One region of the Rothia sp. 27098_8_27 genome, then DNA from elsewhere that is predicted to be linked to it. Evidence: riboswitches for the same ligand, from Rfam matches in the RefSeq annotation. Region 1 holds a riboswitch; each other region holds the start of a gene.

Region 1 (2,260 bases):
AGGTATGCCTCTTCCAAGGTTGCCGGGCGTGTGTACGGTTCGGTCCGTGCCCCAATGTTCGCGGTGGCAAGCCCCTCCGTGAGGATGCGGTGAGCCTCGCCCGCCTCGAACGTGGCGCGCTCGCCATGCCAGTAGAGGGTCAGTTCCCAGCCGGAACCACGCGGGGCAAAAAGTACCGCCGCCTTATCGCCGAGGAACCCGCGGAGCGTATCAATGCCCTCGGTGGCGGTGGCCTCGACCTGAACCACGGTCGTGGCGGCAATGCCGGCGTGCGCGGCAATATCCTCGAGGTTGCCGCTCACGGCGACAGAACCTGCGCCCAAAACGGTGATGGTGTGCGCTAGGTCCTCAATCTCGCCCAGCAGGTGGCTCGTCAGCAGAATGGCGGTACCTTCATTTGCCAGAGATCGGATGAGGGTACGCACGGTCAGAGCGATATCGGGGTCGAGCCCATTGGTCGGCTCATCCAGCAGGAGCAGGGCGGGGGAGCCGAGCAGGGCGCGGGCAATATGTAGGCGCTGCTTCATGCCGCGGGAAAACTCCTGGACAGGCCGCGTTGCCGCATCGGTGAGCTCTACGCGTGCTAGGGCATGCTCCACCTCGTGTCGTCGGGTCCGCCCGGAAACCCCCGCAACATCGGCGAAGAACAGCAGATTGTCGCGGGCACTAGCGCGCGGGTAGAAGCCGTTCTCCCCTCCCAAAGCTAGGCCCACGTGACGGCGCGCCCGCTGCGGGTGGGCGATAGCGTCAATACCGTTCACGGTGAGGTTACCGCCGGTAGGGGTGAGCAGGGTCGAGCACATCTGCACGGTCGTCGTTTTGCCCGCACCATTGGGGCCGAGGAGGGCATGAATCTCACCGGAACTGACGCGAAGCGACACCCTGTCGACGGCGGTAAAAGCGTTTTCACCTTTGCCAAAGACGCGGCTGAGCTGCGCCGCATCAAGAACAAGAGACATAGTAGGTAACCTTCGGGTATGACCCTCTGGCCCCTATACCGGAGGGATGCTGAGCAGGATAAACGGCGTAGCGAGCCGTAGTGAGTTGTACCCTGCGTGAGTGTATGTGTCATTTCAGTGTACCGAAAAACCGTAGATAAAAGTGATGGGGGTTACTATGTGGGTGGTGGGTGCCCACCTCCGCATCTCGATTGCCTCGCCCTCGGATTGCCCCGACACCGTCGTTCACGTTTTATGACAGACGTTAAAAAACGTCATCTTTGCAATGAAATGTCTTAAAGTACCGTGCACCCACAAAAACCTTGACCCCGCCCCGTGCCCTATGACACTCTAAATAACAGGTCAAGAGCGCCAGCGACAAGCCCCAGCTAGCTGGCCGGCAACCCTCCTCCGCGGTGGGGTGCCCTGGGTGAAGACCGGGCGTTACGCACAAGCGTGACGCAAGCGCGGGACCGATGTGACCGAATCCGGTACATCAATCGTGACAGGACAACTCAACGACGATTCCTGTACCGCTCGGCATGCGGCCCCCTAACTATCCCCTTAGGAGAGCCAAGCATGAGCAACAACACTACCGTCCCGACTCCCGCCAACCCCGCCGGTTGGAAGTTCGAAACCCGCCAGATTCACGCGGGACAGGCACCGGATGCCACAACGGGAGCTCGGGCACTACCCATCTACCAGACCACTTCCTTCGTCTTTGACAGTGCAGAGCAAGCTGCAAACCGCTTCGCTCTCGCCGAGCTGGGCCCCATCTACACCCGCCTCAACAACCCCACCCAGGAAGTTATCGAGAACCGCATCGCCTCCCTCGAGGGCGGCGTCGGCGCGCTCCTGCTGGCCTCCGGTCAGGCGGCCATCACCTACGCAATTCTGAACATTGCCGGTGCCGGTGACCACGTGGTCGCTTCGCCCTCCGTGTACGGCGGTACCTATAACCTGCTCAAGTACACCCTCGCCGATCTCGGCATCGAAACCACCTTCGTTGAGAATCCTGACAACCTCGACGAGTGGCGCGCTGCGGTTCGCCCCAACACCAAGCTGTTCTACGGCGAGTCCGTGCCCAACCCCCGCAACGACGTGCTCGACATTGAGCCCATCGCCGCAATTGCCCACGAAAACGGCGTGCCCCTGATCGTGGACAACACCGTGCCCACCCCCTACCTGCTGCGCCCCATCGAGCACGGCGCGGATGTGGTCGTCCACTCCGCCACCAAGTACCTGGGCGGCCACGGCACCTCCATCGGCGGCGTGATTGTGGACTCCGGTAACTTCGACTACGGCGCAGACCCCGAGAAGTT
Region 2 (2,260 bases), on a different contig from region 1:
GGGAGCAGGCGCGGTTCCTGAAAGCCGATAGCTACGCGGGGGTCGAGGCCGGTCACTGCCTTCTCGCCGATACGCACGGTACCTGCGGTGATGCGGTTCAGTCCTGCTGCTGCACGCAGGAGGGTGGATTTGCCGCATCCGGAGGAGCCGATGACGGAGATAATCTCGCCGGGGGCTGCGGTGAAGGAGACTCCGCGAAGAACTTCGTGGGTTCCGCCGGGCACGGGGAAAGATTGTCCGACGTCTTCAAAGCTCAAGGGGACGGCGGCGGTGGATACGGCACGGCGGCCGTTCTTTTCACTGGTGGGTACGTCAGTTACTGCACTGTTGAGTGTCATGTCACTTCCATCGTTCCTGGCGTTAGCACCGGGGGCGGAAGAATCCGTGCCGGTTGCTGCGACGTCGTGGAGCCAGGTCTCTCAGTCGCTCTGGATGGTTTGCTTCTCCCACCCTATGGGCTGTGGTGTGCCTCAATCAACCCGGCGGGCGCGTATGAATTTCTATGACCGTATATTTCGCATTTATCACGAAATATTTCGGTTCCACGTCACAAAAAGATTTTTTCGTCACAAACGTGACCTCCCTCCCGCGTGCCCCGTACACTCAAACCACGAGATCATGAGTCCCGGCGCTAAGCTCTGGCTAGCCGGGCGGCAACCCTCTCCCGTAGCGGGGTGCCCCAGATGATGATCTGGCCTCAATGAAAAGAGGCAAGTACGGCGCGAACGCGCCACCTGCACGAAGGCCACCACCGAACGCAGAAGGCAAAAAGGAGGCGGCGCGCGGGGTGCAGGGCACTAACCCGATCCTCCCCGATCATTCGCGAAAGGAAAATCGATGGCTGAGCAGAAGAAGCGCATCGTAGTTAACGCATTCGAAATGACCTGCATTGGTCACCAGAGCTTCGACCTCTGGCGTCACCCGCGCTCCCGCGCAACCGAGTACAACACCATCAAGTACTGGACTGACCTGGCTAAGACCCTTGAGCGCGGCCTGTTTGACGCCGTGTTCATCGCTGACGTTGTTGGTATCTACGACGTGTACAAGAACTCTGCCGCTCCCGCCATTGAGGGTGCCGCTCAGGTTCCCGTGAATGACCCCGCAACCCAGATTTCTGCAATGGCTGCAGTGACCGAGCACCTCGGCTTTGGCGTGACTGCTGCCGCTACTTTTGAGCAGCCCTACACCCTGGCTCGCCGCTACGCCTCCCTCGACCACCTCACTGAGGGCCGCGTCGGCTTCAATGTTGTGACTTCTTACCTGCCTTCGGCTGCTGAGAACCAGGGCCTGCCCACCCAGATCCCGCACGACGAGCGTTACGAGATCGCGGACGAGTTCCTGGACGTCTGCTACAAGCTGTGGGAAGGCTCCTGGGAAGACGGCGCAGTAGTCAAGGACCGTGAGCGCGGCCTCTACGCTGACCCCTCCAAGGTCCACCCGATTGGCCACAAGGGCAAGTACTTCTCCGTGCCCGGCATCTCCCTGACCGAGCCGAGCCCGCAGCGCACCCCCGTGATCTTCCAGGCTGGTGCATCCAGCCGCGGCCAGAAGTTCTCCGGTAAGCACGCTGAGGCTGTGTTCATCAGCGCCCTGCGCCCGGACCTGACCCGCGTTGTGACCGACCGTATTCGCGCCGCTGCCGAGGAGCAGGGCCGTAGCCGTGACGACGTCAAGATCCTCGCAATGCTCTCCGTCATCGTGGATGAGACCGAAGAGAAGGCAAAGGCAAAGTACGAGGAGTACAAGAAGTACATCAACCTCGAATCTGCACAGGCTATCATCGGCGGCTGGTCCGGTGTTGACCTGTCCCAGTTCGACGAGGACGAGGTCCTGAACTACGTGCAGACCGAGTCGATTCAGTCCTTCCTGACCCCCTTCACCCTGCAGGCGAAGGACAAGAAGTGGACCCGCAAGGCCATCGCTGAGCACACCACCCTCGGCGGCATGGGCGATGTCATTGTTGGTGACCCGGTTCAGGTTGCTGACGAGCTGGAGCGTTGGATCGATGAGGGTGGCCTGGACGGCATCAACCTGGCATACCACGTCTCCCCGGGCTCCTTCGAGGACTTCATCGAGTACGTTGTGCCCGAGCTGCAGAAGCGCGGCCGCTACCGCACCGAGTACGAGGGCAACACCCTGCGTGAGAACATCTTCGGTAAGGGCCACACCAAGGTTGCTGACTCCCACCCGGCCGCTAAGTACCGCGGCGCATACGTGGGTAAGCCTTCGGCTGCTGACACCCCGGCTCGCGCAACCGCTG
Region 3 (2,260 bases), 170 kb from region 1:
CCCAGGCGTACGAACCCGCCCAACGCGAATACTGACTCATCTGCGAAATCTGCTCCGCAGTATCAACACCCACCATGCGCGAGAGCGAACGCGCCTCACGGTAGCCACCCCACATCAGACCAGCCACCACAATACCCAAAGGCACCAGGGCAGCATTCAACGCCTGAAGAGGCTGCGGATGCGGGCTCGCCCAACCGTACATCGCCGAACTAATCAGCGCATAGGTCACCGAACCGGACAGCACCGGAATCAAAAACTCACCCTCATACGAGGCGCGCGCCAGGCGACGACCCGAACGGTAACAGAGCAGCAGAGGCAGAATACTCAAACCCAGCGGCACCAGCGTCATCGTGCCGGCAGAAGCACCAAAAGCAGCCGCAAGATCCAGGGGAACACCGTGAATCAGAAGCCACAGGTGCGCCGACATGGCGGCCACGGAGGAGAACTCCATGTCGCCAAAACCCTTGGTCGCCCACACGGCAGACATCGCCGCAAACACAGCAAGCGCAGAGAACAGGGCAGTAACAATTAGCTCAACAACACCCTGAAGCCACAGAGGCATGGGCATGGAATAACGAGAGATAGGTGAGGTGCTTTTCATCGTCCTTCAATCATGCCACGAATTAACGACGAAACCCGCCTCCGATTAACACTCGAAAGCGGGTTCTCACAACTATTCACACAGGTATTCATCCAGACGCGCACGCGAGGACGCGCATCCGGCAAAGTTTTAATCCTCAGTCCACGGGTTGGAAGCCTGAACACCCCAGGCGCGGTACACCTGAGCCTTAGAAGAAATCAGCTCCAAATCATAGGCACTCGCGCTCGCCGCCATCAGACCCTCCAGGGCGGCGGTAGGCAGCGGACCGGCATCATCACGACCCACGGCATGCACACCGAGCGGCGCCTGACGACCAGCCCACTCGAGGCTCACATGCGCATCCACATTAATAACGTGGTCGCCAAAGCGCTCAAGAAGTTCGGTAATCCAACGATCAGTTTCCGGGTAGGGGTACAGGCCCTTCAACTCGCCAATACTCAGCACGGAAATGTACATGTGTCGGAACGAGCGGCGGCGCAGAAAAGCGACCACGGCGGGATCAGGATCCGCCTTACGGATCTCCGCAAGAACGTCGGAGTCCAGGAGCATACCGGAGAAATTCATACCCCTAATGCTACGCTACGCGCAGACCGGCGTACTGAATAGCGGGGATGCCCTCGGGGTTCGGCAGAAGAAGGAAGTTCAGGAACTCGTCGCGCTTAGAAGAAATGCGGGAGTAATCGTCAATGCTGACTGCGGTGTATCCGCCTCGCGCGGGGACAGCTGCGGCACGCAGGCTTTCCTGGTAGGAGCGGGAGGGGTTCAGAGAGATTGCTGCTTCGGTTGCAGAGCCGTTGTACATGTGACAACCTGCGCCGTGAGTGGCGCGATCCTTTCGCGTTGCTCTTGTCTGTACCAATTACCACCGGTTATTCCGGTGGTGAATACAAACCGCTTCGTCATCCGAGCCACCCGTGAACATGGGGTTGGCGTTCGACCATAGTCGGAGCTTATCAGTCGAAACTCTTGAAGCTGGGTTTAGCTTACAGCATTTTCTCAAGTTAAGTAAAGCGTTTTTTGAAAGAGATTTAGATTATTGGCGTTTTGGCTTGTGGAAGTGTTTTGAATGGCGGGAATTTTTGATACGGCGCGGAATATCTTATGTGAATACCGCTGTTTTTATGCATCAAAAACGCATCCTGCACACCCACCCGGCAATGACCGGCGACAAGGCGCAAGCCCGCACGATACGCGATAATGAGCTGGTGAGCGCCAACAATCCTTTCCCCGAAATTCCCGTCACCGTACCGCAGATCATTCGCCAGGCCGGGCACCGCACTTACCAGCGCGGTGTCGCCTACCAGCACAACCGCGAAGTCATCCGCTACAGCTACGACGAAGACGAACGCACCCTCACCGGGCTCGTCAACGGAAGCACCATCATCCCCTACGAAGTGACCGTCCGCTTCTTCCCCGCCGTCAGCGGCTCCGCAACCTTCACTGCCCGCTGCACCTGCCCCGTACTCACCGACTGCAAGCACGCCGTAGCGCTCATGCTCACCGCGCTCGACCGCGCCTCCGTAGCGAAAAAGGCGCTCAGCGAACACCCCGGACCCGTCGGCGTGCCCAATACTGGCTCTCATGGCGTAGCAGCGAAGAGTGCGGATGTTGCAGAGGCGAAGAAAGCCGCCGACCCGCTCGCGGCGTTGCGCGCCTCCG

Evidence for each region. A riboswitch is a leader RNA that binds a small molecule or an ion and turns the genes downstream of it on or off. The one in region 1 is predicted to bind S-adenosylmethionine.
Region 2: linked by a shared signal. The riboswitch ahead of O3675_RS06710 (LLM class flavin-dependent oxidoreductase) and the one ahead of O3675_RS04300 (bifunctional o-acetylhomoserine/o-acetylserine sulfhydrylase) in region 1 are both predicted to bind S-adenosylmethionine.
Region 3: linked by a shared signal. The riboswitch ahead of O3675_RS03640 (hypothetical protein) and the one ahead of O3675_RS04300 (bifunctional o-acetylhomoserine/o-acetylserine sulfhydrylase) in region 1 are both predicted to bind S-adenosylmethionine.

What each region holds. Positions count from the first base shown of each region.
Region 1 is NZ_JAPWAJ010000002.1:195,244-197,503, forward strand. Features, by position in the region: gene O3675_RS04295 (ABC transporter ATP-binding protein) at 1-959, opposite strand, end outside; SAM riboswitch class IV at 1,300-1,412, shown strand; gene O3675_RS04300 (bifunctional o-acetylhomoserine/o-acetylserine sulfhydrylase) at 1,518-2,260, shown strand, end outside.
Region 2 is NZ_JAPWAJ010000005.1:60,139-62,398, forward strand. Features, by position in the region: gene O3675_RS06705 (ABC transporter ATP-binding protein) at 1-338, opposite strand, end outside; SAM riboswitch class I at 343-439, opposite strand; SAM riboswitch class IV at 615-723, shown strand; gene O3675_RS06710 (LLM class flavin-dependent oxidoreductase) at 838-2,260, shown strand, end outside.
Region 3 is NZ_JAPWAJ010000002.1:26,608-28,867, reverse strand. Features, by position in the region: gene O3675_RS03650 (DUF6350 family protein) at 1-601, opposite strand, end outside; gene O3675_RS03645 (plasmid stabilization protein) at 731-1,165, opposite strand; gene O3675_RS03640 (hypothetical protein) at 1,176-1,403, opposite strand; SAM riboswitch class IV at 1,439-1,573, opposite strand; gene O3675_RS03635 (SNF2-related protein) at 1,759-2,260, shown strand, end outside.